Regions from separate parts of the Rhizobium sullae genome, predicted to be linked through region 2. Evidence: riboswitches for the same ligand, from Rfam matches in the RefSeq annotation. Region 2 holds a riboswitch; each other region holds the start of a gene.
What was found. A riboswitch is a leader RNA that binds a small molecule or an ion and turns the genes downstream of it on or off. The one in region 2 is predicted to bind thiamine pyrophosphate.
Positions count from the first base shown of each region.

Region 1: it holds a riboswitch for thiamine pyrophosphate, as region 2 does, so the genes downstream of both, thiC (phosphomethylpyrimidine synthase ThiC) here and thiM (hydroxyethylthiazole kinase) in region 2, are expected to answer to the same signal.
Region 3: it holds a riboswitch for thiamine pyrophosphate, as region 2 does, so the genes downstream of both, thiB (thiamine ABC transporter substrate binding subunit) here and thiM (hydroxyethylthiazole kinase) in region 2, are expected to answer to the same signal.

Region 1 is NZ_CP104144.1:977,158-987,434, reverse strand. Features, by position in the region: gene N2599_RS25425 (thiamine phosphate synthase) at 78-686, opposite strand; gene N2599_RS25420 (thiazole synthase) at 683-1,456, opposite strand; gene thiS (sulfur carrier protein ThiS) at 1,460-1,657, opposite strand; gene thiO (glycine oxidase ThiO) at 1,654-2,625, opposite strand; gene thiC (phosphomethylpyrimidine synthase ThiC) at 2,627-4,453, opposite strand; TPP riboswitch at 4,546-4,657, opposite strand; gene N2599_RS25400 (transporter substrate-binding protein) at 4,992-6,125, shown strand; gene N2599_RS25395 (ANTAR domain-containing response regulator) at 6,122-6,700, shown strand; gene N2599_RS25390 (ABC transporter permease) at 6,700-7,548, shown strand; gene N2599_RS25385 (ABC transporter permease) at 7,548-8,468, shown strand; gene N2599_RS25380 (ABC transporter substrate-binding protein) at 8,494-10,113, shown strand; gene N2599_RS25375 (acetamidase/formamidase family protein) at 10,180-10,277, shown strand, end outside.
Region 2 is NZ_CP104144.1:840,252-850,528, forward strand. Features, by position in the region: gene N2599_RS24745 (ROK family transcriptional regulator) at 13-1,212, opposite strand; gene N2599_RS24750 (ABC transporter substrate-binding protein) at 1,423-2,730, shown strand; gene N2599_RS24755 (carbohydrate ABC transporter permease) at 2,804-3,742, shown strand; gene N2599_RS24760 (carbohydrate ABC transporter permease) at 3,735-4,583, shown strand; gene thiD (bifunctional hydroxymethylpyrimidine kinase/phosphomethylpyrimidine kinase) at 4,597-5,397, opposite strand; gene thiE (thiamine phosphate synthase) at 5,394-6,029, opposite strand; gene thiM (hydroxyethylthiazole kinase) at 6,026-6,829, opposite strand; TPP riboswitch at 6,881-6,977, opposite strand; gene N2599_RS24780 (hypothetical protein) at 7,339-7,656, shown strand; gene N2599_RS24785 (L,D-transpeptidase family protein) at 7,835-8,770, shown strand; gene N2599_RS24790 (hypothetical protein) at 8,767-9,000, shown strand; gene N2599_RS24795 (MFS transporter) at 9,415-10,277, shown strand, end outside.
Region 3 is NZ_CP104143.1:3,449,343-3,459,619, forward strand. Features, by position in the region: gene N2599_RS17275 (MDR family MFS transporter) at 80-1,618, shown strand; TPP riboswitch at 1,674-1,785, shown strand; gene thiB (thiamine ABC transporter substrate binding subunit) at 1,834-2,856, shown strand; gene thiP (thiamine/thiamine pyrophosphate ABC transporter permease ThiP) at 2,856-4,493, shown strand; gene N2599_RS17290 (thiamine ABC transporter ATP-binding protein) at 4,480-5,199, shown strand; gene N2599_RS17295 (M48 family metalloprotease) at 5,452-6,996, shown strand; gene N2599_RS17300 (RNA polymerase factor sigma-32) at 7,049-7,912, opposite strand; gene N2599_RS17305 (CarD family transcriptional regulator) at 8,297-8,869, opposite strand; gene fdxA (ferredoxin FdxA) at 9,242-9,580, opposite strand; gene N2599_RS17315 (Hsp15 family ribosome-associated heat shock protein) at 9,775-10,179, opposite strand; gene N2599_RS17320 (helicase-related protein) at 10,183-10,277, opposite strand, start outside.

The sequences.
Region 1 (10,277 bases), 140 kb from region 2:
CCCGGTTGACCTGCTCCCTGGACGTCCTCGTTTATAAGTTAGCTCTCTTCACGTGCGAGATGAGATCATGACGACCATCAGCGTCTCCATCTCGCAGTGGCTTCCAGCCACTGCCTGGTTCTCCCCTCCGGATCGCTGTTCAGCGTGATGTCGGTCACCACGGCAGCGCTGTCTGCGCCATGGGCAAAGACACCGTCGATGCGGTCGACATTGAGCCCGCCGATGGCGACAAGCGGCAGATTGCCCATCCGCGCCTTCCATTCACTAAGCCGTCCCAGCCCTTGCGGCGCCCATTTCATCTGCTTCAAGATCGTCGGATAGACAGGACCAAGCGCGACGTAGTCCGGTTCTGCTGCGAGCGCTGTCTCCAGCTCGACATCATCGTGGGTCGAGAGCCCCAGCTTCAAACCGGCCGCGCGGATCGCACGAAGGTCGGCACCAGCCAGATCCTCCTGGCCGAGATGGAGGAAATCGCATCCCTCCTCGATCGCCAGCTGCCAGTAGTCGTTGACGATCAGCTGGCATCCATGCGCGCAGCAGACTGTCTTTGCTTTACGGATATCGCCACGGATCTCGGCCTCAGTCCTGTCCTTGATGCGGAGCTGCACGAGCTTGACGCCGAGCGGCACCAGTCGGGCGATCCATTCGGCGCGATCGACGATCAGATAGAAAGGATCGAGCCTCATGCGAAGACCGCCTTTCCGATAACCGGTGTCGAAGGCACCGCCAAGTCGCGCGGTTCCAGCACGCCGGCGCCAAATGCCTGCCTGCCCGCCTCGATCGCCTTGGCGAATGCATCGGCCATGGCGACGGGGTCACCGGCGCTGGCAACAGCCGTGTTGAGGAGCACGGCGTCGAAGCCGAGTTCCATGACCGTTGCCGCATGCGATGGCCTTCCGATGCCTGCATCGACGATCAGCGGCACATCAGGGAAATGCGCGCGCATCGCCCGAAGGGCCGAGAGATTGAGAGGTCCTGCGGCACTTCCGATGGGCGCGCACCAGGGCATGAGCACCTTGCAGCCCGCGTCTATCAACCGTTCCGCCACCACAAGATCGTCGGTGGTATAAGGGAAGACTTCGAAACCCTCACCGGCGAGAACATGCGCGGCTTCGACCAGTCCGAAGACGTCGGGTTGCAGTGTATCGTGATTGCCGATCACCTCCAGCTTGATCCAGTTGGTCTGAAACACCTCGCGCGCCATCTTGGCGGTCAGCACCGCTTCGGAAACGCCGTGGCAGCCGGCGGTATTGGGCAGCACGCGCACGCCGAGCGCTCGGATCATCTCGAAAAACGCGCCGCCGTTCCGGCCGCCGGCGGTCTCGCGGCGTAGAGAGACAGTCACGATCTCGGTTCCCGATCGCTTGACGGCCTCAGTCAGGATCGCCGGTGAAGGATAGCGGGCCGTGCCGAGCAGAAGACGGGACGCGATTTCGGTTCCATAGAGGTTCAGCATAGGTCAACCTCCCTGCATCGGGGTCAGGACTTCTATCCGGTCGTTCTCATGAAGAGCATGGCCGACACGATCCTCCCGGTGGACGAGTTCACCATTGACGGCGGTCGCGAGCCACTCACCCTCGTATTCCATCAGCGTCAGCAGCTCGGAGAGCGTCTTGGCGGTGATATCCTGAGGTTCGCCATTGACGATCAGTCTCATGGGTACATTCCTTCCTGTTCGGGTCTGCTGAAGACAAGGTCGGCCGCCTCGGCCGCCATCGCCGGCGCCAGCAAAAAACCGTGGCGATAGAAACCATTGAGGAAAACCGTGTTTCCGTGACGGAACGCGCGGGGAAAATTGTCGGGAAAAGCAGGGCGGATTCCGGCTCCGGTCTCAACGACGGTTGCGTCCGCAAAGGCCGGATGGAGCGCGTAAGCGGCATTCAGCAGTTCCATCAACGAGCGCGCCGAAACCGGCCCATCGAAGTCACTCTCGATCATCGTAGCGCCGACCATGAAAAGTCCGTCGCCGCGCGGAACGACGTAGACGGGGATGCGGGGATGCAGCAGGCGAACCGGGCGGGCGAGGTCGACCTCGTGGGTCTTCAAATAGAGCATCTCGCCACGAACGCCGCGCAGGCCGTCGGCCTTGCCGATCTGCGCCGCGCCCGTACAATCGACGCAATCATCGAAGTCGCGCTCGCCGGGGTCACGAAGGAACGAAACCCCCTGCGTCGCAAGCCTCTCCCGCAGCCTCGTGAGCGCCCGGCGCGGATCGAGATGGACTTCACGGGAGAAGAACAGGCCTTGCCTGAAGCGACCGGCAAGGGCCGGTTCCAGCCCGGCAATAGCCTCTTTATCCAGCCATTTATAACCTGTCGTGCGGCCGGAAAAGCGCTCCAGTTCACCAAGATCGCGGGCTGGCGCGACCACGAGCGTACCGTTCCGTCGCACCTCTCCCGGCACCATCACATCCCATCGGTCGGCGGCATCGAGGCCGCGCAGTAGCACTGCCTCGCCAGCACTTTCCCGCTCGCACCAGGGCGCCAGCATCCCGCCGGCGAGCCAGGATGCGGCGCGATCTAGACCTTCATTCGGATCCACGACTGTCACGTGGGCGCCGCGGCTGCAGAGCTCGTGCGCAACGGTGAGGCCGGCGACGCCGGCCCCTTTGACAAGCACGCGCATCTCAGTCGTCCGAATGCTGAAGGGCTTCGACCGGCATGTAGAGATCGCCGCCCTCGCGGTATTTTGCCGCCATCGCGTCCAGCCCCTCCTTCTGCGCTTCAGCGCGGATGTCATGCGAAATTCGCATGGAGCAGAATTTCGGGCCGCACATCGAGCAGAAATGCGCGACCTTATGGGCCTCCTTCGGCAGGGTCTCGTCGTGGAAGGAACGCGCTGTTTCGGGGTCCAGCGACAAATTGAACTGGTCCTCCCAGCGAAACTCGAAGCGGGCGCGCGACAGCGCATCGTCCCGCAGACGGGCGGCCGGGTGTCCCTTGGCGAGATCGGCGGCGTGGGCTGCGATCTTGTAGGTGATGACGCCGGTCTTCACGTCGTTGCGATCGGGAAGACCCAGATGCTCCTTCGGCGTGACATAGCAGAGCATCGCCGTTCCGAACCAGCCGATCATCGCAGCCCCAATACCTGAGGTGATGTGATCGTAGCCAGGTGCGATATCGGTCGTCAGCGGCCCGAGCGTATAGAAGGGCGCCTCACCGCAGACGGCAAGCTGCTTGTCCATGTTTTCCTTGATCTTGTGCATCGGGACGTGCCCGGGCCCTTCGATCATCACCTGGCAGTCCTTCGCCCAGGCGATCTTCGTCAATTCGCCAAGGGTTTCGAGTTCGGCGAATTGCGCCGCATCGTTGGCGTCGGCAATCGAACCGGGGCGCAGGCCGTCGCCGAGCGAGAAGGAGACGTCATAGGCCCGGCAGATGTCGCAGATCTCTTCGAAGTGCTCGTAGAGGAAGCTCTCGCGGTGATGATGCAGACACCACTTCGCCATGATTGACCCGCCGCGCGAGACGATGCCGGTCACACGGTTGACGGTCAGCGGAATGTAATGGAGGCGTACGCCGGCATGGATCGTGAAATAGTCGACGCCCTGCTCAGCCTGTTCAATCAGCGTGTCGCGATAGACCTCCCAGGTGAGGTTCTCGGCAATGCCTTCGACCTTCTCCAGCGCCTGGTAGAGCGGCACGGTGCCGATCGGCAGCGGCGAGTTACGGATGATCCATTCGCGGATGTTGTGGATGTTGCGCCCCGTCGAAAGATCCATGACGGTATCGGCGCCCCAGCGCGCCGCCCAGACCATCTTTTCTACCTCTTCGGCCATCGACGAAGTGACGGCGGAATTGCCGATATTGGCGTTGATCTTAACCAGGAAGTTCCGGCCGATGATCATCGGTTCGGCTTCCGGATGATTGATGTTGGCAGGGATGATCGCCCTGCCCGCTGCCACTTCCTGCCGGACGAATTCCGGTGTGACGTGGTCGGGGATATGGACGCCGAAGCTTTCGCCGTCGCGGACCGTGGGCTCGCCCTGCGCTTTACGGCCGAGGTTTTCGCGAATGGCGATAAATTCCATCTCCGGCGTGATGATGCCAGCGCGCGCATAGGCAAGCTGCGTGACAGCCTTGCCACCTTTGGCCCGCAGCGGCTGACGCTGGCCTGGAAATTCGGGCGTTAGCCGCTCTCCACTAGCAAAGCCGTTGTCTTCCGGGCGCACATGGCGACCGTCATAAGCCTCGACATCGCCGCGGGCGAGCACCCAGTCGCGCCGGAGCTGAGGCAAGCCTTCCTCGATAAGGATGTCAGCGCCCTCGATCGTATAGGGGCCGGAGGAATCGTAGACGATGACCGGCGGTTCGCCCGAAGTCGGATGGACGCTGATTTCGCGCATCGGCACCCGGACGTCAGGATGAATCTCTCCTGGAATGTAGATCTTCCGGGATGCCGGCAGGGGGCCGGTGGTAACGGTCGGGGTGAGGTTCTTTGCGGCAATGTTCATGGTTTGAGGCTCCAAGTTGCAATTGGAGACCCAGTCCTCAGCCGGAATGATGGAAAGACGCCGGCCCGGATTCCACGCGTGAATCCAAAGCCTTTTAAGCGCTCGCACCGTCCCTACGCCAGTATGAACTGGATCAGGTTCAACGGGTCACTGCGCACGTCAGCAGTATCTCAGCCCCTTGCCGGGACCCCCCTGGTGAATGAGGAAAGGTTAGAGTCGAGTGTTGCTGGTGTCAAGACGAAGGGAATGGCTGCTCGGCCTTCGCCTTGATCGGCGGCCTTCTCCAGACCGGTTCAAGACCCAATGTCAATGACTTCAAGGTGGTCCTGATGGAATGGGATCCCCTCCCAACAAAAGCAGAGCCTGCATGTCTGGCGCCCTTGACAAGCCGAACTGCCCGTATTTTATTCAAGCCTGCGGATTAGGCAAATTGCTGGCCGCGATCACATGACTTCGATAGTCGCCGGGCAGTTTCGCCCCATGACGCCCCATCGCCGATGGGACCGCGTCGTGGGGCTTTTGGTTTTTGGGGTTCCGCATGAATGAAGCGCTGAAGGTCGGCATTCTCTTTTCGACGACCGGACCCTACGGATCGATGGGCCGCGATGCGCGCGCCGGCGCAGAGTTTGCGATGGAGGAGTTTGCAGAAGCAGCCGAGCGGATGATCAAGCCGGTCTTCTTTGATCCGCATGCGGATCTTGCCGCCTATCTCGCAGGTGCCCGCCACCTGTTGCGCACCGGATGCCGCCATATCGTCGGGACGATCACGTCCGCCGCGCGCAAGGAAGTCATTCCGCTTGTGGAAAAACATGACGGACTTCTCTGGTACATGTGCCCCTATGAGGGTTTCGAGGCAAACGAGAACGTCATCTATCTCGGCGGCTGCCCAAACCAGCACCTGATCCCGCTCTTCGAACACCTGATCCCGCGCTTCGGCGCCCGCCCCTATCTCGTCGGCGCAAACTACGTCTGGGGCTGGGAGATGAACCGGCTTGCCCGCGAGCTTATCACCAATACCGGCGGCGAAATTCTCGGCGAACGCTATCTGCCACTCGAAGAAACCGCGGTCGACCGTATCGTTGCCGATATCGAGCAGCGCCGTCCGAGCTTCATCCTCAACAATCTGATCGGCCCTTCGAGCTATGCATTCCTTGAGGCAATCAAGAAGCTCGGCGACCGCGATCCGACCTTTAGTGCCGAAAACTGCCCGGTCGTCAGCTGCGACCTGATGGAATGCGAGCTGGATGACATCACGGCGGGGGCCGCCATAGGCCAGCTTTGCGCCGCATCCTATTTCGACAATCTCGGCACGCGGGAAAACGCCGCATTCAAGGCTCGCGTTGCTGCGCAACATGGCGCGGGGCGCCGCGTTTCCGGCGTCTTTGCCAGCGCCTATACGGCCGTCAGGCTCTGCACCGATTCCATCCTCGCTGCAGGCGGCGACGAGCCGGCAGCTGTCCGCCGCGAGCTCTATGGCAATGCGTGGCCGACGGTCTTTGGCAACCTTTCGATCGATCCAGAGACAAACCATGCAGCGCTGCCGTTTCACCTCGGCCGCATCAATTCGGAAAACGGCTTCGATATCGTCACCTCCCGTCCGCCGCTCGCCGCCGACCCCTATCTTACTGGACGTAGCAGGCAGGCAGCGCCGAGACTGCGGGTGGTGTCATGAGAGACACGCCGAATTTCACAGGCTGGCATGTTGCGGTCATCCACCGCGAGGATGGCAACACCGAAAGGTTGATGCGCCAACTGCGCCTGCTCGGTATTCGCTCGACACAGCAATGGGCGCCGCTTTCGGCCGCCGAATTGCCAGATCTGGTGATCGTCGATGCGGATCAGGGCTGGGACGATCTCTTGCCGTGGAACGGAGCGGTGCCCTGCCCCGTGGTCGCGCTGCTCGGTTCTGAAGCGCCGGGTCGCATCGCCTGGGCACTGCAACAGGGTGCGGGCGCGATCATCGCCAAGCCGATTGCCACCTCCGCCGTCTATCCCGCTCTGGTCATGGCGGTCTCGATCCACGAGGAGCGCAAGCAAGCTGCCGCGCAGCTGCGATATCTGGAAGAACGCGTGCGGCTGCGCCCGCTCGTTCATGCCGCCGTCGAAAAGCTGATGAGCGTTCGCGCCATTGACGAAGAACGCGCCTACGCGATCCTTCGCGATTGTGCGATGCGCCGCCGCCTGCCGATGGAGCAGATCGCCGCCTTCATTCTCGGTGGTGCCGAGCCCTTGCCGGAGGCCGGGTGATGCGTGTTCTCAAAGCCATCATGCGTCAGCCATCGGCACTCTTCGGCCTCGTCGTCGTTGCTTTTGTCATCGTCCTTGCCCTCGGTGCGCCCTGGTTTGCTCCTTTTAACCCCGGCGACCAAATGTTCGACGGCCTGTCGCTCGATGGAGCGCCGCTGCCACCGGGGGGCCAATTCCTGCTCGGAACGGACACGCTCGGCCGCGATCTTTTCTCGCGCCTGCTCTTCGGCGCCCGCACCTCTCTGGTCATCGGTCTGGTGGCAAACGGGATCGCAGTGGCAATCGGTCTCTTCGTCGGCATTGTCGCCGGCTATCTTCGAGGCTTCGCCAGTAACGTGCTGATGCGCTTCACCGATCTGATGACGGCCTTTCCGGCGCTGCTTCTCGCCATCATGCTCGCGGCTCTCCTGAGGCCAAGCCTCTGGATCGTTGCGATGGTGATCGCGCTCGTCAACTGGGTGCAGGTGGCGCGCATCGTCTACACGGAAACCCGTAGCCTTGCCGAGCGCGACTTCATCATGGCCGAACGCTCGCTCGGTGCCGGGCATCTACGCGTTCTCTTCATGCATATCCTGCCGCACCTGATCCCGACGGCCATCGTCTGGGGAACGCTCGGAATCGCCACGACCGTGCTTCTCGAAGCCACACTTTCCTTTCTCGGCATCGGCGTTCAGCCGCCGCAGCCCTCCTGGGGCAATATCATCTTCGAAAGCCAGAGCTATTTCCAGGCGGCTCCCTGGCTCGTCTTCTTTCCCGGCGCGATCATTCTCTTGACGGCCCTTTCCTTCAATCTCGTCGGTGATGCGCTCCGCGATATCCTCGATCCGACGCAGCGGGGGAGAGGCTGATGGCTTTTCTCGTTCTCCGCCGTCTCATGCAGGCCGCTTTGATCCTCCTCGGCGTTGCCGCCATCACTTTCTTGCTGCTCTATGCATTGCCGGCCGATCCGGCCCGCATGATCGCTGGCCGAAGTGCCACGGCACAGACGGTTGCCAATATCCGCGCCCAGCTCGGCCTCGACCAGCCGCTGCTCGTGCAGTTCTGGACCTATCTCGTCAATCTGCTTTCCGGCAATCTCGGCCGCTCCTATGCGCAGAAGACCGAGGTCTTAACGCTGATTGCCGCACGCCTGCCCGCTACGCTAACCTTGATGCTCGCAGGTATCCTGGTCGAAGTGACGCTCGGTCTGATTCTCGGCACGATCGCAGCCGTGCGCCGCGGCGGCTTCGTCGACCGGCTGGTGATGATGGCCTCCTTCGTCGGTGCCTCAGCGCCGCAATTCGTCGTGGCACTTCTCCTGCTCTACGTTTTTGCCGTGATGCTTGGCTGGTTTCCGATGAGCGGCTACGGCACGCTCGCCCATGTGGTACTGCCAGCCTCCACCCTCGGTATTCTCGGCGCCGGCTGGTATGCACGCATGGTGCGCTCGGCCATGATCGATGTGCTCAACCAGGATTATGTCCGCACCGCACGTGCCAAGGGGCTCTCGTCCCGCCGCATCATCTTCCGCCATGCACTTCCCAACGCCGTCCTGCCAATCATCGCCATGATCGGCATCGACATCGGCCAGTTCATGGGCGGCGTGGTTGTCGTCGAAGCCGTCTACGGCTGGCCGGGCATCGGCCAGCTCGCATGGCAGGCGATCCAGCAGGTGGATATCCCGATCATCATGGGCGTCACGCTGGTTTCGGCGCTCGCCATCGTCATCGGCAATTTGTTTGCCGACCTCATCGCGCCGGTCATCGATCCGCGCATCCGCACACGTTGACAGCAACCAAAGAAGGGGAACCACGATGTTCAAACACTGGCTTCAACACACAACCGCGGCAACGATGATGGCGCTCGCTCCGCTCTCGGTCATGGCGCAGGAAACGCCCAAGCAGGGCGGCGATATCATCGTCACCTATAAGAACGACATCACCACGCTTGACCCGGCGATCGGCTACGACTGGGTCAACTGGTCGATGATCAAGAGCCTTTATTCCCGGCTGATGGATTATGAGCCCGGCACGCCGAACCTGGTGCCCTCGCTCGCCGAAAGCAATGCCGTTTCGCCGGATGGCCTCACCTATACCTTCAAGCTCCGCAAGGGCGTGAAATTCTCGAACGGCCGCGAAGTCGTCGCCTCCGACGTCAAATATTCCATCGAACGGGCCGTCGATCCGAAGACGCAGGGGCCCGGCGCCGGCTTCTTTGGCGCCATCAAGGGCTTTGAAGATGTGACGGGCGGCAAGGCGGCCACACTTTCCGGCATCGAGGCACCCGACGACGGCACGGTCGTCTTCAATCTCTCCCGCCCCGACGCCACATTCCTGCATGTTCTCGCAATCAACTTCGCCTCGGTCGTGCCGAAGGAGGCGGTCGAGGCAGCAGCCGGTGATTTCGGCAAGAAGCCGGTCGGCTCCGGCACCTTCGTCCTGAAGGATTGGACGATCGGTCAGAAGCTCATCTTCGAGCGCAACAAGGATTATTACGTCAAGGACACGCCGCATATCGACAGCTTCACCGTCGAAGTCGGCCAGGAGCCGCTGGTGGCTCTGCTTCGCCTTCAGAAGGGCGAGGTCGATATCGCCGGCGACGGCATTCCGCCGGCAAAGTTCCTTGAAATCAAGAATTCGGCCGAGGGCCCGCAGATGATCGTCGACGGCGAACAGCTGCATACCGGCTATGTGACGCTGAACACCAAAGTGAAACCCCTCGACAACGTCAAGGTTCGCCAGGCCGTCAACTTGGCGATCAACAAGGAGCGTATCACGCGCATCCTCAACGGCCGCGCCACACCCGCCACCCAGCCGCTGCCGCCGCTGATGCCCGGCTATGACAAGTCGTTTGCCGGTTACTCCTACGATGTTGAGAAGGCAAAGGCGCTGCTGTCCGAAGCAGGCTTCCCGGACGGCTTTGAAACCACGCTCTACTCGACCAACACAGACCCGCAGCCACGCATCGCGCAGGCGCTGCAACAGGATCTGGCAGCCGTCGGCATTAAGGCCGAAATCCGCGCGCTTGCCCAGGCCAACGTCATTTCGGCCGGCGGCACGGAAGGCGAAGCGCCGATGATCTGGTCGGGCGGCATGGCCTGGATCGCCGACTTCCCGGATCCGTCGAACTTCTACGGCCCGATCCTCGGCTGCGCCGGCGCGGTTCCGGGCGGCTGGAACTGGTCCTGGTATTGCAACGCCGACCTCGACAAGCGGGCGGTTGCGGCCGACTCCATGTCCGACCCGGCAAAGGTCGCAGAGCGCACCGCTGCCTGGGGCAAGATCTTCACCGACATCATGGCTGATGCGCCGTGGGTCCCGGTGATCAACGAGCGCCGCGTCGTTGCAAAGTCGCTGCGCATGGGCGGCGGCGACAACATCTACATCGATCCGACGCGCGTCATCAACTACGACGCGATCTACGTCAATCAGTAGACCCTGAACGGATCGAACGCCTTCCCGGCCCACGGGAAGGCGACCATAAAGCGAGGGAGACACCCCATGTGCATCGCCTGCACTCACACCATTCACCGCGCCCAGCACAATTTCGGCTGGAACAAGAACTTCGCACCGGCCGTGATCGCCAAGCCCGGCGAGAC
Region 2 (10,277 bases):
GAGCTTCAGCGTTCAAAGTGCCGGCCCTGTCGTGCTCCAGGGCGACTCGTAGAGTTCGTAAAGGGCAACGGCAGCCGCACCCTGCGCCCAGAAGTCGTCCGTGGAGTCGTCGAAGACGAGTTCGGTGACGCCTTTCAGCGACGGCGGGATCGCCAGCGCATAGGCATCGCGCAGACTGTTCAAAAACGGCTCGCCGAGCGCCAGGCTGGAACCAACGAGGATGACGCGCGGCGGGGCAAAGAGGGTGACGATGTTGGCGATCGTCAGCCCGACGGCCTCGCCGGCGCGGACGGCAGCACCAATCAGAACATTGTCCTCCGCCTTGATCAGCGCCCGGGCGTGGTTCATGCCGCGGCCGAGACGGATTGCTTCTGCAAAACGCCCATCGGCCTGCTGTTCGCCAAGGATCGCGCTTTCACCTGCCTGGCTCGACAGCCGCACGGTTCCCTGCGGGGCCATGCCGAGCACAAGGTCGCCGAGATTGTGGCTGAGGCCGCCAGCACCGCGGAAGAGCCGATTGCCATGCAGCACGCCGAGCCCGAGCGTCTGTTCTAGCGAAATCAGCACCATATCTTCGAGATCCCGCGCCTTGCCGAACCAATGATGGGCAAGCGTGATTGCATGCGCGTCGCTCTCGATGATGGTCGGCGTGCCAAGCCGCGCTGTCATCTCGGAGGCGAAATCGACATTCGTGTCGCGAAAGATGGGACTGCTGCGAACGTGGCCGGTGCGATGTTCGATGACGCCTGGAAGGCCGAGGCAGACGGTATCGACATCTTCCAGCGACAAGCCGGCATCGACGACGCAGCGGCGCACGCCGTCCTCCACCAGATCGGCGATGACTGTGATCGGCTGCCGGTCGATACGGATCGGCAGCGTGAGCTTCGACAGTACGTCACCGCGGAAATCGGTGACGACGAAAACGAGCCGGTTGGCGGCAATCTTCGCGCCGACCACGCGCGCGGCATCAGGGTTTAACTCGAGCATGACGCGGGGACGGCCGCGCGCCGCCTCGTTGCGTATGTCGCCTTCGTGACGCGGCAGAATGAGCCCGTCATCGAGCAGCGAGGCGGTAATTGCCGATACAGTGGTGGTCGAAAGTTCGGTGCGTTCGCTGATCTCCACGCGCGCGATCGGTCCGTGGCGGCGGATCGTGTCCAGCACGTTCAAGCGATTGATCGCGCGCATCAATTCTGGATCTGCGGTCTTCATGGAAACTAGCCGGGCAATCGCTTCGCTTCAGGGCCGACGGCCCCGAATATTTTTGACGGGATACGAATAAATAACAGACAGGTTACTGTCTCTGTCAAGCGGATTTGGCAAAAAATCGAGCCACTGGGTTGACATCGGGCAAAAGCTCCGGTGAATTAATCCGCATAGGGGAAAAATTGGTGAGGACATTGGCCCCTTGGGAGGAACATCATGACATATATGCAAAAGGGTATTGCCCTTCGCGGCAAGCGCATCGCATTTGTGGCAGCGGCTGCGGGAATCTCCGTAATGCTCGGCGCCGGGGCGGCCTCGGCAAAGACCGTGGTGAAGTGGCTGCATCTGGAGCTCGATCCGAAATTTGTGGCGAAGTGGGAAGAGATCGTCAAGAAGTACGAGGAGCAGCACGCGGACGTCGATGTCCAGATGCAGTTTTTGGAAAACGAAGCCTTCAAGGCCAAGCTGCCGACGCTTCTTCAGTCCGATGACGTTCCGGATTTTTTCTACAGCTGGGGCGGCGGCGTCCTCAAGCAGCAGTCCGAGACCGGCGCGCTCCAGGATGTGACGGCCGCACTCGACGCCGATGGCGGCAAGCTGCGCAACCAATATACTCCGGCCTCGGTCAATGGCCTTACCTTCGATGGCAAGGTCTGGGCTGTGCCTTACAAAGTCGGCCTTGTCAGCTTCTTCTATAACAAGGAGCTCTTCGCCAAGGGGGGCGTAAAGGCCGAGGACATCAAGAGCTGGGACAATTTCCTCGAGGCCGTGAAGAAGCTCAAGGATGCCGGCATTGTTCCGATTGCCGGTGGCGGCGGGGAGAAGTGGCCTATCCACTTCTACTGGAGCTATCTGGTGATGCGTGAAGGCGGACAGAAGGTCTTCGATGCAGCCAAGAAAGGCGAGGGCGAAGGCTTCCTGGATCCGGCCATCATCAAAGCTGGTGACGACCTTGCAGCCCTCGGCAAGCTCGAGCCCTTCCAGCCCGGCTATCTTGGCGTTACCTGGCCGCAGGCGCTCGGCGTCTTCGGCGATGGCAAGGCTGCCATGATCCTCGGCTTCGAAAATACCGAGGCGAACCAGCGCAAAAACGCCGGCGATGGCAAGGGCCTGGCACCGGAAAACATTGGCCGCTTTGCCTTCCCGGCTGTGGAAGGCGGGGCAGGCAAGGTCACCGACACGCTGGGCGGCCTTAACGGCTGGGTGGTCACGAAGAACGCATCCAAGGAGGCGCTCGACTTCCTCGCCTATCTGACCAATGCCGATAACGAGCGCGACATGGCCAAGGCCGCAATGCTGCTGCCAGTTGCCGTCGGCGCAGATGACGGCGTCACGAACCCGCTGCTCGCCGAATCTGCAAAACAGTTGGCGGGTTCGACCTGGCACCAGAACTACTTTGACCAGGATCTGGGCGCCGCCGTCGGTCGCGTTGTCAACGACGTCTCCGTCGAAATCGTGTCCGGCCAGATGACTTCGCAGGACGGCGCGCAGCAAATCCAGGACGCTTTCGAACTGGAGCAGTAGGCGCGCTCCTATTCCTTCCCGGCGCCTCTCAGGGGTGCCGGGATCGGACACGACGAATGCGAAGGCAGGACAGATGGCAAATATTTCCATTTCATCCGGGATTAGGACGGCAAGACCGGCCAAAAATCTTGCGCGGAACCGCAGTTCCGTTGCGCATGACCGCTGGGCAGTCCTTCTTCTCTTTCTGCCGCCAGCTTTGCTGCTTTTTACGCTCTTCGTCATCATGCCGATGGGGGAGGCGGCCTGGTACAGCCTCTACAAATGGAATGGCTACGGGACACCAACGGAATTTATCGCGCTCCGCAACTTCCAGGTCCTGTTCCGGAATGGGGCCTTCACGCAGGCGCTTGTCAACAACGGCCTCATCATCCTGATATCGATCGCCATCCAGGTCCCGCTGGCGATCTGGCTGTCAACGATGCTGGCCCATCGCATTCCGGGCGTCGTTACCTTCCGCTTGATCTTTTTTCTGCCTTACGTGCTTGCCGACGTCGCGGCCGGCCTCATCTGGCGCTTCGTCTATGACGGCGACTACGGGCTCTTTGCCGCAATCTCGAATTTCTTTGGCTTGGCGACGCCGTACGTCCTCGCCGACAAGGATCTCGCCATCTATGCGGTGCTTGCCGTTATCGTTTGGAAGTATTTCGGCTTCCATATGATGCTCTTCATCGCCGGCCTCCAATCGGTCGACAAAAGCGTGCTCGAAGCTGCCGAAATCGATGGCGCGACGGGCTGGCAGAAGTTCCGTTATGTGACGCTGCCGCTGCTTGGATCCACGCTACGCCTTTCCATCTTCTTCGCGGTCATCGGTTCGCTGCAGCTATTCGACATGATCATGCCGCTGACGGGTGGTGGGCCGTCGAACTCGACGCAGACGATGGTGACCTTCCTCTACACATACGGCGTCATGCGCATGCAGGTCGGTCTCGGCAGCGCCGTCGGCGTCGTGCTTTTTATCATCTGCATGACGCTCGCCTTCGGCTACAAAAGGATCTTCATGCGCAATGATTGATACGAGCTCCACCATGCGCATGCCGCTGCAGACGCGGGTCTATCTCTATGCGTCCTTGACGCTGATTGCCGCATTGGTTCTGATCCCGTTGCTGACGACGGCGCTCGGCGGCTTCAAGACTTTAGGCGATCTGCGCACCAATCCTTTCGGACTGCCTGCGGCATGGCAATGGTCGAACTACGCCGATATTCTCTTCGGCGAGCGATACTGGCTGCAGATCTTCAATTCGCTGGTGATTGCCGCGCTGACGGTCTCCCTCACGCTGATCGTCTCATCGATGGCAGCCTTTGCCTTCGCGCATGTCCGCTTCTTTGGCTCTTCGTTCCTGCTGAACTACTTCCTGCTTGGCCTGATGTTTCCGGCAGCAACGGCGATCCTGCCGCTCTTCATCCGGATCCGCGATCTCGGCCTGCTCGATACCTATTGGGGCGTGGTGCTGCCGCAGGTCGCCTTCGGCCTCGGCATGAGCATCCTGCTTTTCAGGAATTATTTTCGCAACCTCCCGGAAGAATTGTTCCAGGCAGCCTTTGTCGATGGCTGCGGCTATCTGCGCTTCTTCTGGTATATCTCGCTGCCGTTGTCGCGGCCGATCGTTGCGACCGTCAGCATCATCTCCTTTGTCGGCAGCTGGAACAGCTACATCCTGCCGCTGATCATGTTGAATTCGGAATCGAAATATCCGTGGCCGCTCGGAATCATGGTCTATCGCGGCGAGTTCGGCACCGAATGGCAGCTGGTGCTCGCCTTCATCACACTCACCATCCTGCCGACGGTCATCGTTTTCTTCGTCGCGCAGAAGCATATCATCGCCGGTCTGACGGCTGGCGCCGTGAAAACCTGACGGGCGCCGCGGATCACCGCCAGAGCTGATGAAAATGCTGGACCGGCCCGTGGCCCGAGCCGACGCAGAGCGTGCCGGCTGCAGCGACGGCTTGGGCTAAATAATCCTTGGCGATGGCGGCCGCGGTTTCAGGCGGCACGCCCTTTGCCAGTTCGGCGGCAAGGGCGCTTGAAAGGGTGCAGCCGGTGCCATGCGTGTTCTTCGTCGGAACGCGCGGCGCTTCGAACCAGGTGATCCCGCTTTCGCTTACAAGTACATCGGGGCTTTGCGTTCCGGCAAGATGACCGCCCTTCACGAGAACGGCAGAGGGGCCGAGTGCGCGCAGTTTTTCCGCCTGCTGTTCCATAGCGTCGCGGTTCGCTGCGGCCGGCTCTCCGAGCAGGGCGGCCGCTTCCGGCAGATTGGGCGTCAGAAGCGTTGCAAGCGGCAAAAGCCGGGTCTTGAGAATGTCGATAGCTTCAACATCGAGGAGGGCGGCACCTCCCTTGGCAATCATCACCGGATCGAGCACGATCGGGATGCGGCGATGCGGCAAAAGCGCGTTAGCGACAGCTTCGGCAATCGGCGCATTGGCGATCATGCCGATCTTTACCGCATCGACGCGGATGTCGGCGAACACCATGCGGATCTGCTCGGCCACGAAGTCAGGCGGCACGGCGTGGACGCCGGAAACACCCTGGGTGTTCTGCGCCGTCAGGGCCGTCACGACGGCCATGCCGTAGGTGCCGCGTGCCGAGAAGGTCTTCAGATCGGCCTGGATGCCCGCGCCGCCCGAAGGGTCGGACCCGGCGATGGAAAGAACGTTGCAGATCATGCCCGTGCCCTTCGGATTGCGCGAGTGATGTCGGCGGCAGCTTGCCGCGGATCGGGTGTGCCGCAGATGGCGGAAACGACCGCAAGGCCCTTGGCGCCTGCGGCAAGAACGTCCGCTGCATGCTTTGCCTTGAGACCGCCGATTGCGACCGCCGGTACGGGGCAGGCCTTCGCAAGCCTTGACAATCCATCAATGCCGATCGGAGGCTTGTGATCCGGCTTCGTCGATGTGGCAAAGACCGGTCCGATGCCGGCATAGTCGACCACCGCCCGATCGACGGTCGCTGCCAATTCCTCGGTCTCCACCGAAAGTCCGAGGATCATCGACGGTCCGATCCGTTCGCGTGCGATGCGGGTGGCCAGATCGTCCTGACCGATATGCAACCCGTCCGCATCGACCGCTATAGCCGCCTCGACGTCGTCGTTCACGATCAGGAGGGCGCCGGTTCCGGCAAGCGCGGTTTTCAGCGCACGGCCGGTCTCGATCAGGCTTGCCGTACCGGCCTGCTTATTGCGCAGTTGCACGATCGTCGTTCCGCCTGAAACGGCGGCGCGCGCCGTCGCGACCATGCCGGTTCCTGCACACAGGTCCGGGTCGAGAACGAGGTAGAGGGACAGATCGAAGCGCTTCATACCGGCGTCACCCTCGCCGCTGCATCGAGCGTCGTGCCGTCAAGCCCAGCAAGCGCGTCAAGGAAGCGCCATGAAAAGGAACCGGGGCCGTCTGCGAGCGCAGCTGCCTTTTCACCTGCGACGGCAAAGCTCGCCAGTGCCGCGACGGTGGCATCGAAAGGCTCCTCAGGCGCAATTGCGGCAAAGGCACCGACGAGGCAGGTGAGCGCGCAGCCAAGCGCCGTCACTTGGGGCATCAGCGGTGATCCGCCTGCAATGCGCACGGCGTTTGCGCCATCGGTGACGAAATCGACCGCGCCGGTGACGGCGACCACAGCGCCATATTGAATAGCGACGTCGCGTGCCGTCTCTTCCGCCTGCTCGACGGTGTCGCGGCTGTCGACGCCTTGGCCGCGGCTTTCGGCTCCGCCAAGCGCGATGATTTCCGATGCGTTGCCGCGAATGATTGTGGGATTGAGATCGATCAGCCCAGCCACTGTTTCGCGACGGAAACCGCTCGCATAATGGGCGACCGGATCGAGAACCCAAGGCTTGCCGTTTCTTGCCGCCGATCTGGCTGCATTGTGCATGCCCTTCACCCAGCTCGCCGAAAGCGTGCCGATATTGATCGTCAGCGCGCCGGCGATTGCGGCGAACTCGCCGGCCTCTTCTTCGGCATGGACCATGGCGGGCGAGGCGCCTGCGGCAAGCAGGACATTGGCGGCGATATTCATCGCGACATAATTGGTGATGCAATGAACGAGCGGCGGCGTCGCGCGCATTGCCGTGACCAGTCTTCCTGGCGAATTTTGTTTCGGCATTTTGCCCCTTTCTGGCGGGGCAGAGACGCCGGGAGCCAAGCACAATAAGACCGAAGGCTCCGAGCGACTCCCTCCGCCAGCATTATCCGGTTCAGGTTCGAAGGGTACTTCTCAGCCCGTCTCGCAACGAACGCCCCTGTCTCTCATTGTGATCTTCTTCGCAGACAAACGCCGATCTGTCACCCTGAAAAAAGTACATGGCTGGCTTGTGACCGCAACTGGCCAGAGATTGGAAGACTGCTGGCGCGTTGGCAAGCAGCGAGGTGATCGCGATGCCGCGGCCAGGCGGTACTCGGCACGCAGAGGAGAAACCAGGCAACAGAAAGATAGTCTGCGGGCTGGATGAGCAACCGCAGTTGTCCTGGACCTTGTTTGGGCTGGTTGAGTCCTGCCACCATTGGACGTTGAGAGGCTGCGATGGGAAACTCGGGCCTTCTCGTTGACCGAAAAGGCAAACTTCACCATTATGACGACGCTGAATCAGGGATGACCCCTGCAAGAACGAGCCGATGCGTCTGTTGATCAACGTCATTGTCGCGACCATGATGCTGCTGGGTTCGCTTGCCGCGCCCTGCATCGCCGCGCCAGTCGATCGCGCCCGCGCCGACCAGGTCGTCGTCGGTGTTCCTTCGACCCCCCATGGACACGATCGCGGTGACGGCCGATCTGTTTCGAGAATGCACTGTCAGCAGGACGGCATCGTCGCACAGGCTCCCGATCTCCTTTATTCGCAGCCGGACGCCATCGCGTTTGGCGTTATCGCTGCCATTGCCTTTGCGGGCGTTCTCGAAACAGTCGAGCAGCGCCCCCCGATCGCCTCGGTCTGATTTCCGTTCGCTCGAATCCAGACAAGAGGGAAGGGGCATGACTCTACGCATGTCGATATTTTCAAGCTACGGCAGTAAGTTATATACGTGTTTTAATGTTCTGCATCAAATAAACCGGGGCCGGCGATACCTCCGCGAGTTGGCGCTTGCCGTCGTCGCGGTGGCCCTGAGCGGCTGCATGCAGTCGCTCGACGGTCTCGGCGAGCCGTCGCACGACGTACCGCCGAAGCTGCTGGCCAGCATGCGCGCCAAAGGCATGAAGCCGGAAAGTCCAGTCCTCGTGCGCATCTTCAAGATGGAAAGCGAACTGGAGGTCTGGAAAGTCGACGGCAGCGGCAAATACGCGGTGCTCAAGGTCTATCCGATGTGCCGTTGGTCCGGCAAGCTTGGCCCCAAGACGAAGACCGGAGACCGACAGGCGCCCGAGGGTTTCTACCGCGTCTCGATGGGAGGTCTTAATCCAAAATCGCAATTCTATCTCTCCTTCAACCTCGGCTATCCGAACCGTCTGGAGACCGCACTCGGTTATTCCGGCGAGGCCCTGATGGTACATGGCGCCTGCTCGTCGTCGGGGTGCTTTGCTCTGACCGACCAGGGAGTGGGGGAAATTTACGCCGTGGTCGAGAAGGCCTTAAAAGGCGGGCAGCAAGCGCTCCAGGTCCAGGCCTATCCATTTCGCATGACGCCGAAGAACCTGGCAGCACATCGCGACGACCCGAATTTCGCCTTCTGGAAGAACCTCAAGGAAGGCTACGACATCTTCGAAGTTCGGCGACGCGAGCCGAGGGTCGCCGCCTGTAGCAGGAAGTACGTTTTCGACGCCGAATTCAAGGGCGGCGATCCTGGCGATCCGCTCGCGGGATGCCCGGAGCGCATCGATCCATCCGATCCGGCTGTCGTGGCCAAATCGTCCGCCGACGATCGGAAATACCGGGAACTGGCCGCCAAAAGCTTCACGCCGCTCGCCTATCAGGATGGCGGCATGCACTCAAGCTTCCGCGCGCTCCTCGAGGAAAACGGCGACGTCAAGCTCGCGGAGAAGGTCTCCGTCATCAAGTATCCGATCAGTCGCCCGGTAGCGGCGCTGGCCGATCCGTTCGACGGAAGCAAGTGACGAATCCTGTCGGGATCGCGGAGGCTGCCGCGTTCCACGACGCACGTGAAAGCGAGGACGCCGTGCAAATGACCCTTGCGGCGATCAGGATGGCGTTTGCCACGGCCGTCCACGCCCATGAAGCGCTGTCGGGCTTCACCTACGAGCCGTTCTGGCGCAACGAAGACGGTGACAGCGGCGATTGCAGAGGATTTCGTCCAACGCCGTTCGCCCCCGGTCAGGAAGGATGAAGTGACGCTGCTGCCTGGCGACCATCGGTTGGCGACGCGCAGACACGTTTTCCTTATCCGACAGGCCCAGATAAGGGAGTCGCCGGACGGCGCCTATAACCTCCGCTTGTTTCCAACGAAGATACGGTGCGACCCTTCTATGCGCCCCCAATGGGGTTCTAAGGCAGAGGAGAACGTCGAACCAGGCGGGGAATGGCGGCTCATGCGCGGCCCGCTCGCGGTCGGGCTCAAGCGCCCGTCGTATTGCGCCGGGACGATGGCGATCGATTACCCGCCGGAATCAAAACGCCGGATCTTGCCGAAAAAATTCAACCCATGTCGATCTTGGGCCTGCCCGAACGTCCTAGGTCGGTGAGGCGCTGCGGCGCCAGAAGCCATTCGCGGCGTCACGTGAGATCATGGGAGATAATTGACATGAGCTTTTCTTACCGTTGGGTCATCGTCGGTGCTGGCGCATTGATGACCTGTGTCGCCATTGGCGCGATGTTTTCGCTGGCAATCTTCCTGGAACCGATGGCGACGACGACCCATTGGTCTCGCGCCGGCATATCGAGCGCCATGACGCTCAATTTTCTCGTCATGGGCGTCGGAGGCTTTGCATGGGGTGCGGCAACCGACCGTTTCGGCCCGCGCATCGTCGTGCTGACCGGCGCAGGGCTCCTGGGGCTTGCTCTCGTCCTGGCAAGCCAGACGGAGTCGCTGCTTGCATTTCAATTGACTTACGGTGTTCTCGTCGGCCTTGCAGCCAGCGCTTTCTTCGCTCCGATGATCGCGACCACCACCGCCTGGTTCGAAACGAACCGCAGCCTTGCGGTTTCCTTGGTCTCCGCCGGCATGGGAGTGGCGCCGATGACGATCTCGCCTTTCGCACGCTGGCTGATCTCGGCCTATGACTGGCGGACAGCCATGTTCGTCATCGGCATTGTGGCCTGGGCGCTGCTTGTGCCGGCGGCCCTGCTGATCCGCCGTTCGCCGGCTCCCGCTAACCCTGCCGATGCAAGCCCGGGTCTGATCGCCGAGGGTGAGGGGATGTCGATCAAGCAAGCGTTCCGCTCGCCGCAGCTCCTTGTCCTCGGACTGACATTCTTCGCCTGCTGCGCGGCGCATGCGGGACCGATCTTTCACATGGTGAGCTATGCGATGGTGTGCGGCGTGGCGCCGATGGCTGCCGTCAGCATCTACAGCGTCGAAGGCCTGGCTGGGCTGGGCGGCCGCGTTCTCTTCGGTGTGCTCGGCGACAGACTTGGCGTCAAACCGGTGCTGGTCGCCGGGCTGAT
Region 3 (10,277 bases), on a different replicon from region 2:
GCTTGCGTCATTCGCATGCCATTGACATTTATATGCCATAGGCACATAAACAACCCGTAAAAGTCGGATTAATGTTTTCATGGATATGCAAACAGTACCCACGCCGCTCGTGACGGATCACCGGCGGCGGCTCATCCTCTTCTTTTTCCTGATGACGGCCATGTTCATGGCGACGCTCGATAATCAGATCGTCTCGACGGCACTTCCAACGATCGTCGGCGAGTTCGGTCATTTGGAGCGCTTCGGATGGATCGGCTCGGCCTATTTGCTGTCGCTCAGCGCCGTCATGCCGGTCTACGGCAAGCTCGGCGATCTGTTTGGCCGCAAATATGTGATGATGACGTCAGTCGCCATATTCACCATCGGCTCGGCCGTATGCGGTTTGGCCGTGTCGATGAATACGCTGATTGCTGCTCGCATTCTGCAGGGACTTGGCGGTGGTGGCATTATGGTTTCAATCTTTGCCGTCAACGCCGATCTCTTCGAACCGCGCGAAAGAGCCCGCTACCAGAGTTACTCCAGCCTCGTCCTTATGGCGTCGAGCGCCGTTGGACCAGTTCTTGGCGGCATGATGAGCGACCTCTTCGGCTGGCGTTCGATCTTTCTCATCAATGTGCCCATCGGCTTTGCCGTGCTCGCGGGCCTTGCCTTCATGCTACCCTACCGCAAGCCGCATCGCCGCCCGAAGATCGACTACGCCGGCGCAGCACTTTTGGCGATGACAACGACGAGCATTGTGTTGACGGCCGATGGCAGCCAACTTTTCGGCTCTCTCGTTTCGCCTCTAAGTCTGAGCATCATCGGCTTCGGCGCCATCTGCGCGATCGCCTGGGTTTTTGTGGAGCGTCGTGCGCCCGAGCCGATCCTGCCGCTGCCGCTCTTTCGCAATTCGACCTTCAGCCTCTTGCTGGTGATCTCCGTCATGAGTGGTGGAATCGCGATCGGCATGGTGAATTATTTTGCGCTGTTTCTGCAGACGACCACGGGCCTTTCGCCATCGCGGGCGGGCTTGCTCTTCATTCTTCTCACGGGCGGGCTGGTTTGCGGTTCGCTTTCCGCCGGGCGGATCATTTCGAAGACAGGACGCTACAAACCCTTCGCAGTTGCAAGCTTCTCGTGCAGTGCGGTCGCCTTCGCCACGCTCTCGCAAGTTCATGCAGGTACCCCGATCGCCTTCATCGGCGCGCTCATGATGATACATGGGATCGGCATCGGTCTCGCTCAGCAGGTGCCGGTGATCGGCGTGCAGAATGCAGCTCATGCCGGTGATGTCGGCGCCGCGACCGGCTCTGTGACCCTTTCGCGAATGGGCGGCGCCTCGATCGCCATTTCGATCTATGGCGCGATTATCGGCTCGCAGCTTGCAAAAATCGGCCACTCCATTCCCCTTGTTGCCGATGTCGAGCAACTGACGCCGAAGATGATGGCTGCCCTTCCCGAAGCAAGCCGCCTGGCTGTCGCCGATGCTTATGCCGCAGCCTTCATGCCGCTCTTCATGACCTCCTGCGCCATTGCCCTGATAGGGCTTGCAGCGGCACTCATGCTGAGGCCGGTTCAGCTCCCTCGATCGCGTGAAGAGATAAGTCCGGCAACAGCGGCCGCCGAAGCTGCCGAATAGGCGCGGAAGCTCCGCTTCGCCCTTGTCACAGCGACTTCATGACGATACATCTGCCGACGCTCTAACGGGGTGCCGCGTGTCCGAAGACATCCGGCTGAGAGGCTTCGAGCCAACCCGCGGAACCTGATCCGGTTAACACCGGCGGAGGGATTAGACGCGTGACATTCGGCAACGCCCTTTTCCCGTTCAAACGAAACTCAAGGAGGAGGCGTGCCATGTCCGGCCGCACATCGATCATCTCTTCGCTGACCGCAGCATTTTTCGCCGCGACGCTTGGCTTGTCTGCCGCGCACGCCGCGGGAAAGACGCTCACCATCTATACTTATGAAAGCTTCACGTCCGAATGGGGACCTGGACCTAAGGTCAAGGAGGCCTTTGAGGAGACCTGCGGCTGCACGGTCAATTTCGTCAGCGTTGCCGATGGCGTCGCACTGCTTTCGCGCTTGAAGCTCGAGGGGAGCTCCACCAAAGCCGACGTCGTCCTCGGCATCGACACGAGCCTTGTCACCGAAGCCAAGGAAACCGGCCTGTTCGACGCAAGCGGCGTCGATGCCGGCGCTCTGAAGGTGCCGGGCGGCTTCGTGGACGATGTCTTCGTTCCCTACGACTACGGCCACTTTGCGATCATCTACGACACACAGACGATCAAGAACCCGCCGCAGAGCATGAAGGATCTGGTCGAGGGCGATCCCGCGCAGAAGATCGTCATCGAGGATCCGCGAACCTCGACGCCCGGTCTCGGCCTGCTGCTCTGGATCAAATCCATTTACGGCGATAAGGCGCCGGAAGCTTGGGCCAGACTCAAGAACCGCATCCTGACGGTCACGCCCGGCTGGTCCGAAGCCTATGGCCTGTTCACCAAGGGTGAGGCACCGATGGTGCTCTCGTACACCACGTCCCCAGCCTACCATATGGTCGTCGAAAAAACTGATCGCTATCAGGCCGCAGCTTTCTCTGAAGGCCATTTTATCCAGATCGAAGTCGCAGGTCTTCTGAAGAATGCTCCGACCAAGGATCTCGCTCGCGACTTCCTGAAATTCATGGTGACACCCGCCTTCCAGGATACCATCCCGACGAACAATTGGATGATGCCCGTTTCTGCAACCTCTGAGCCGCTCCCCGACGCCTTTAACAAGCTCGTCAATCCGGCCAAGACCTTCTCGATGAGCCCTGACGACGTCGCCAGGAACCGCAAGGCCTGGATCGACGAGTGGCTCGCAGCGATGAGCATGAACTGATGCTGCAGACCGCAGCTGAACAACAGCGTGCATTGACCGGCGGGGCGATCAGCCTCGCCGCCGTCACGTTGTTTGTCGGCCTTGCAGCATTCTCGTTGCTTTTTGCCGGCGGGGGATCGGCCATCGCCGGCATTCTTTTCGATCCTTATATTCTGCGTGTGCTGCGCTTCACGCTGCTGCAAGCGCTGCTTTCAACCGCACTTTCCATCGCCTTAGCAATTCCGGTTGCACGCGCGCTCGCTCGCCAGCCGCATTTTATAGGCCGCATCTGGATCATCCGCCTGATGGCGGTTCCAATGGGGCTGCCAGTGCTGATCGGAGCACTCGGCCTGATTGGCATATGGGGCAGGCAGGGGTTGTTGAACTCTCTGCTGGTGAAGGTCGGGCTCGACGAACCGATAAGCATCTATGGGCTCACGGGCATCCTTCTCGCCCATATCTTCTTCAACCTGCCGCTTGCCTGCCGGCTGATCCTCGCGGGTCTCGAACGAGTGCCTGCCGAATACTGGCTGATGGCAAGCGGTCTCGGCATGCGGCCCCGCTCGGTTTTCCGCTTCATTGAATGGCCGGCGATCCGCCCGCTCATTCCCGGGATCGGTGGATTGATCTTCATGCTCTGCGCCACCAGCTTCACGCTGGTGCTGACCCTCGGCGGTGGCCCGGCGGCGACCACGATCGAAGTTGCGATCTACCAGTCGCTTCGCTTCGATTTCGATCCCGGCCGCGCAATCGCCTTGTCGCTCCTGCAGATCGCGCTCACGGCGGCGATCCTGGGCGCGATGGCATTCTTTCCACCGGCCGGAGATGAAGGCTTGACCACAGGCAGGGACATCAAGCGGCTGGATGGCAAAAGCCCAGGTGCCAGATTGGCCGACAGGCTGTTGTTGCTGATCGCCGTGCTTTTCCTCGGCTTGCCGCTTCTATCCGTTATCGCGGCAGGATTGCATGCCGATCTCATAAAGCTGCTGCAGGAGCCGATCTTCTGGCAGTCGGCCGGAACAAGCTTCGCAATCTCGCTTACCGCGGCTCTGCTCTCGGTCGCCCTTTCGATGGCCATGATACGTGCCCGGCATGCAATTGTATCGAAACGGCGGCGAGGCATTACCGACCGATCCTTTTTTGCGGCCATGGGCAGCGCTTCGTCGATGGTCCTGCTCGTGCCGCCGATCGTGCTTGCGACCGGATGGTTCATGGCACTGCGGCCTTTCGGCGATGCGACGCGCTTTGCAGCCTTGCTCGTCGTTCTCATCAATATGCTGATGGCGCTTCCCTTTGTCATGCGCGTGCTGGAGCCGGCCTATGTTGTGCATCAGCGCCGGACGCAGAAACTGTCCGCAAGCCTGGGTATTGCGGGCGCGGCCCGATTGAGATTCATAGACTGGCCGGGCTTGAAGAAGCCGCTGCTCACTGCCCTGTCATTCGCCATGGCGCTCTCACTTGGCGATCTTGGCGCCGTCGCGCTCTTTGGCTCCGAGGGTTTTGTCACATTGCCCTGGCTCGTTTATAGCCGCATGGGCAGCTACAGGACGAACGACGCCGACGGCCTTGCGCTTATCCTCGGCGTTGTTTGTCTACTGCTGACGATCGCTGGAACCGCAGGCCAGCCAAGGCGGGAGAATGGCAATGACGGCCGCTGATCAAGCCGGGATCGAAATGGAGGACGTGCGCTTGAAGCTCGGCACGCACGCTTTCCATTTCGATTGCCGTCTGCCGGCCGGCCGGATCGTCGCCGTGAGCGGCCCTTCCGGCGCCGGAAAGTCAACTTTTCTCAATCTGCTCGCCGGCTTTGAACGACCTGACGTCGGCCGCATTCGGATGCGCGGCGCCGATGTGACGGCGGCCTATCCGGCGGAGCGTCCAGTCTCGGTCGTCTTCCAGGACAACAATCTCTTTGCCCATCTCGATCTCTTCACCAATGTCGGTCTGGGGATCGATTCGACATTGAAGCTCACTGCCGAGGACCGGCGAAACATTTCTGAGGCGTTCGAGAAGGTCGGCCTCGCCAATTTCGAACGGCGTATGCCCGCAACGCTTTCCGGCGGGGAGCGGCAGCGAGCAGCGTTTGCGCGGGCGCTCGTGCGAAAGCGCGCCGTTCTGCTCCTGGATGAACCTTTTGCCGCACTTGATCCGGGCTTGCGCGCAGACATGGCCGAGCTGCTGCTCGGCTTGCATATGGAGACCGGCAACACGGTGATCATCGTTTCGCATGATCCCGACGAGGTGCGTCGCATCGCCGACTACGGTGTCTTTATCGATAAAGGGGCGATCGTTCTTGCCGCGCCACTCTCCGATTATCTCGCGCGGGAGGACATGCCTGCGCTACGGCAATTTCTGCGCCGCTGACGAATCTCACGCTTGCACTGGCACTTTCGCCACAATTTCATCCGAGCGAGAGGACACCCTAACGATGCCACGCTTGCTAAAATACAACGGCGCTACAATTAAGCAGAGTCTCGCTATGCAACCGATGCGGAAATCAGTTACAGCAATGGCTTGTGTCTTCCCGTTGTGCAGTGCGAGAACCGGGATGGACGACTGTTGAACCCCGTTGGAAGCGGCCGGATCAGACATGCGGCAAACCGGCCTAAAAGCAAGATGACTCGGAGAGCCAGACTGGACAGCATGACGACGTGGAAACGCCCCGCGCCCTCCAGTAACGTGCTTTCTGTGCCATACCGGTGGAGCCGCCGCGCATTACTGGTGTCTGCGGCCGCAATTGCGCTTAATGGCTGCCAGTCGATCATCGAACAATCGTATCAGCCGACCGTCTCTCCCTCTGCCAATCCGCAGATCGTCGATGAAGTACAAAAGAACGATCCACGTGCCGCCATGGGTGCGCGCGAACATCCGCGTATCGTTGCGAGCTACGGCGGCGAATACAAGGATGCCAAGACCGAACGCCTCGTTGCCCGCATTGCCGGCGCGCTGACGGCGGTTTCGGAAAATCCGAGCCAGTCCTATCGCATCACGATTTTGAATTCACCGGCGATCAATGCTTTTGCACTGCCGGGCGGCTATCTCTATGTAACCCGCGGCCTGCTGGCACTCGCCAACGATGCTTCGGAAGTCGCAGCCGTGCTGTCGCATGAAATGGGTCACGTGACGGCCAATCACGGCATCGAGCGGCAGAAGCGCGAAGAGGCTGAGGTCATTGCAAGCCGCGTGGTTGCCGAGGTGCTGTCGAGCGACATCGCTGGTAAGCAAGCTCTCGCGCGAGGCAAGCTGCGTCTTGCGGCTTTCTCCCGCCAGCAGGAACTGCAGGCCGACGTGATTGGTGTGCGCATGCTTGGCGAAGCGGGTTATGACCCTTATGCCGCCACGCGCTTCCTCGATTCGATGGCGGCCTACAGCCGCTTCATGTCTGCCGATCCTGACGCCGACCAAAGCCTGGACTTCCTTTCGAGCCACCCGAACTCGGTGCAGCGTATCGAGCTTTCGCGCGATCACGCCCGCGCCTTCGGCCAGGAAGGGACGGTCGGTGACAAGGGAAGGGGCTACTATCTCGATGGCATCGACGGCCTTCTCTATGGCGACAGTCCGGAGGAAGGCTATGTTCGCGGCCAGACCTTCCTGCATGGCGGTCTCGGCATTCGCTTCGATGTGCCGCCGGATTTCAGCATCGACAACAAAGTCGAAGCCGTCATGGCAACCGGTCCGGGAGACGTGGCTATCCGCTTTGACGGCGTTGCCGGCAACGACAACCAGAGCTTGACGAATTACATTTCGAGCGGCTGGGTCACTGGTCTCGATCCTTCGACGATCCGGCCGATCACCGTTAACGGCATGGAAGCGGCAACGGCCCGTGCCACAGCGGATCGATGGGATTTCGATGTTACGGTGGTGCGCAATAATTCGCAGATCTTCCGCTTCCTGACGGCCGTTCCAAAGGGCAGTGCCGTCTTGCAGCAGACGGCAGACGTGTTGCGCGCCAGCTTCCGCCGCATGACGCCGCAGGAGGCGGCAACGCTGAAGCCCCTGAGAATCCGCGTCGTCACCGTTCGTCCCGGCGAAAACGTCGCAACGCTGGCGGCCCGAATGCTTGGCACGGATCGTAAACTCGACCTCTTCAAACTGATCAATGCCCTGCGGGCCGGCGGCACGGTTTCGCCCGGCGACCGCGTGAAGATCATTTCCGAATAAAAAAGAACCCGGCTTTCACCGGGTGAGTTTGTGCTGCTGGGAGTAAAGGCTCTTAGGCGTGAGCCGCCATATGCGGATCCGCATTGACAAGCGCGCTGCGCAATTTTTCCATGGCGCGGCTTTCGATCTGGCGAACGCGTTCCTTCGAAATTCCGAGATCGGCGCCGAGTTCCTCGAGCGTCGCGCCTTCTTCGGCAAGGCGGCGCGCTGCAATGATCTTCATTTCGCGCTCATTGAGATGTTTCAGCGCCGATGTCAGCCAGATACGGCGGCGTTCACCGTCAATCATGTTGGAAACCTGCTCGTCCGGCAGCGGATCATCGCTGACAAGGAAATCCATCTTCTCCGCGCTGTCAGCATCGCCGGAGACCGAAGGTGCCTGCAGCGAGGCGTCATTGCCCGAAAGACGCGCATCCATCGTCTGAACGTCGGCAAGGCTGACACCCAAGGCAGCCGCGATCTCCTGATGGATGGATTGAAGGGTGAGATGCGAGTCGCCTCTGGCAAGCTTGGCGCGGAGGCGGCGCAGATTGAAGAAAAGGGCCTTCTGCGCGGAACTCGTGCCGCCGCGAACAATCGACCAGTTGCGCAGGATATAGTCCTGGATCGACGCGCGGATCCACCAGCTTGCATAGGTGGAGAAGCGCACCTCGCGCTCCGGCTCAAAGCGGGCAGCGGCCTCAAGAAGTCCGACATAACCTTCCTGTACGAGATCGCTCATTGGCAGACCGAAATTCCGGAACTTGCCCGCCATGGAAATAACGAGGCGCATGTGAGCCATCGCGATCTGGTTTCGCGCGCCGCGATCCTCATTGTCCTTCCAGCGAATAGCGAGGTTATGTTCTTCTTCCCGAGCAAGATAGGGAGCCGCCATGGCGATTTTGATCATACGCCGGTCTGCAGACATGTTCTTCATATCGGTCTCCTAAAAATCAGGCCTCGTGCCCCTGAAAGAAACAAACAAGATCCGTTTCCGGAACATCGCTGTCCGAACCAATCCAGCGTCTGAATTGCATAAAGGCCCCGCTTCTGGATTTTTCAGGAGGGGGCCCTATCTCTTCATCATGTGCCGTTAAGGCAGTAAAGCTGGACCTGTTTCTTCAAGTTGCCGGCAGGGCAAATTGGGGAAGGCATGATCCGCTCCTCATCGAACGTTGACAGGAATGCGAACGTTCGAGGGGACGAATATTTCCCGATGCAGCCCGCATTTACGCTATTTAAACGCGGCTAGCCGGGAAAAGTTCCACAAAAAAAACCCGGCACGCAGGCCGGGCTTTTTCCTAGGGAAAACAATGCTGTATTAAGCGGCTTCGTCCTGCGACTCGTCCTCTTCGGTTGCCTTGCCGCGCTTCGGACCCTTGTTGAGGTTCGTCTCGACAAGGCGGACGGCTTCAGTTTCCGACATCTTGTTCACCGCAGCGATTTCACGCGCCATGCGATCGAGTGCGGCTTCGTAGAGCTGGCGTTCGGAATAGGATTGCTCAGGCTGGTTTTCAGCGCGATAGAGATCGCGAACGACTTCGGCGATGGAAATCAGGTCGCCGGAATTGATCTTGGCATCATATTCCTGGGCACGGCGGGACCACATCGTACGCTTGACGCGCGCCTTGCCTTGCACAACCTTCAGAGCGCGCTCGACGAAATCAGTTTCAGACAGCTTGCGCATGCCGATGTTCATTGCCTTGGCAACCGGAACCTTCAGGCGCATCTTGTCCTTCTCGAAATCGATAACGAAAAGTTCGAGCTTCATGCCGGCGACTTCTTGCTCTTCGATAGCGGTGATGTTACCGACGCCGTGAGCGGGGTATACGATCGATTCACCGGTCTTGAAGCCGTGGCGTGCTGCTGAAGGTTTTTTCTGCTGGGTCGTCATACTAGTCAAAAACTCCCTGTTACGCGTCCGGCAGCGGCCGGAGCCGGGTCAGTCAGGCCCGGATGAGACGGATCCGCTCCGTCGGGTGACTTCACTCTGGTCTCACCAGACAGAAGCAAAAGAAATCCTTGCGCGCGATCGACGATCGAACGGCTCAAGGTGTTGATATCTCACGGGGAACCGCGTACGGATTTCTCTTGCTTTCGTGATGGCTTCGGCACGCTTCGTGCCTCAAATGGATCAGTTTCCGAAAACTATCATAAAAATATGAGGAAATCAATAATTTGCTTAATGTGAGCCATGCGGGCAACACATGGCACCTATATGAACGGAGCATCATATAAACGTTTACGCCCGGCTCTGATCCCGATTTCAATCGCCGGAGCCGGGCTTTTCGGAGAAATACCTCTCGAATTTGCCGACCTCTCCGTCCATTTCCTTGGCCTCCGCCATCGGTTCTTTCTTGATCGTGATGTTGGGCCAGATGCTGGCATATTCCGCATTAATCTTGAGCCACTTGTCGAGCCCCGGTTCGGTATCCGGCTTGATGGCCTCGGCGGGACATTCGGGTTCGCAGACACCGCAGTCGATGCACTCATCCGGGTGAATGACGAGAAAATTTTCGCCTTCATAGAAACAATCGACGGGGCAGACTTCCACACAATCGGTATATTTGCAGCGAATGCAATTGTCGGTCACGACATAGGTCATGAAGAACTCCAGGATTTTCACGAAAGCGGGGCCGGGCAACCTGGAACGTCGCGCCTTTCCCCTGGCCGGAGGACAGCGTGGACAGGCTTGGGAGGCAAGCACACTGTCCGGCAAGTTGACTGTGACGTATCGGCTTTGTGGCCGGATTTCAAGAATAAACGATCTGCCAAGCAGGCTCTGGCTGATAGAGTTTTCTAATCCTCGTCGGGCAATAGCCGATCGGTTGCACGCCGCTCCTTTTTCGTCGGCCGGCCGCTGCCGGCTGCACGGATGGCTTGCTCATAGGACGTGAGACGTTTTGTCTCACCCTGCGGCGGCGTGAGATCCTCGTAAAGCAGTTTTGCTTCCCCGAAAGGCCCGCGCCTCTCGCCCGGTGCCTTCACGATCAGAACCACATCCCGGCGCTCGAGTGCCAGTTCGACACGGTCGCCTGCCTTTACGATCTGGCTGGGTTGCTGTACGCGCTCGCCGTTGATACGAACGCGGCCTGATTGGATGTGGCTTTGCGCCAGAGAGCGTGATTTCACCATGCGCGTGAAGAACAGCCACTTGTCGATGCGCTGCCGCGAACCGCTCCCTGGCTGTGTCTCCCCGCTCATTGGCTACTTCTTCATCTGCTCCTTCAAGGCAGCGAGCTTTGCGAAAGGAGAATCCGGGTCGATCGGCTTTTCCTTGCGCGGCGGCTTTGCCTCGAAGC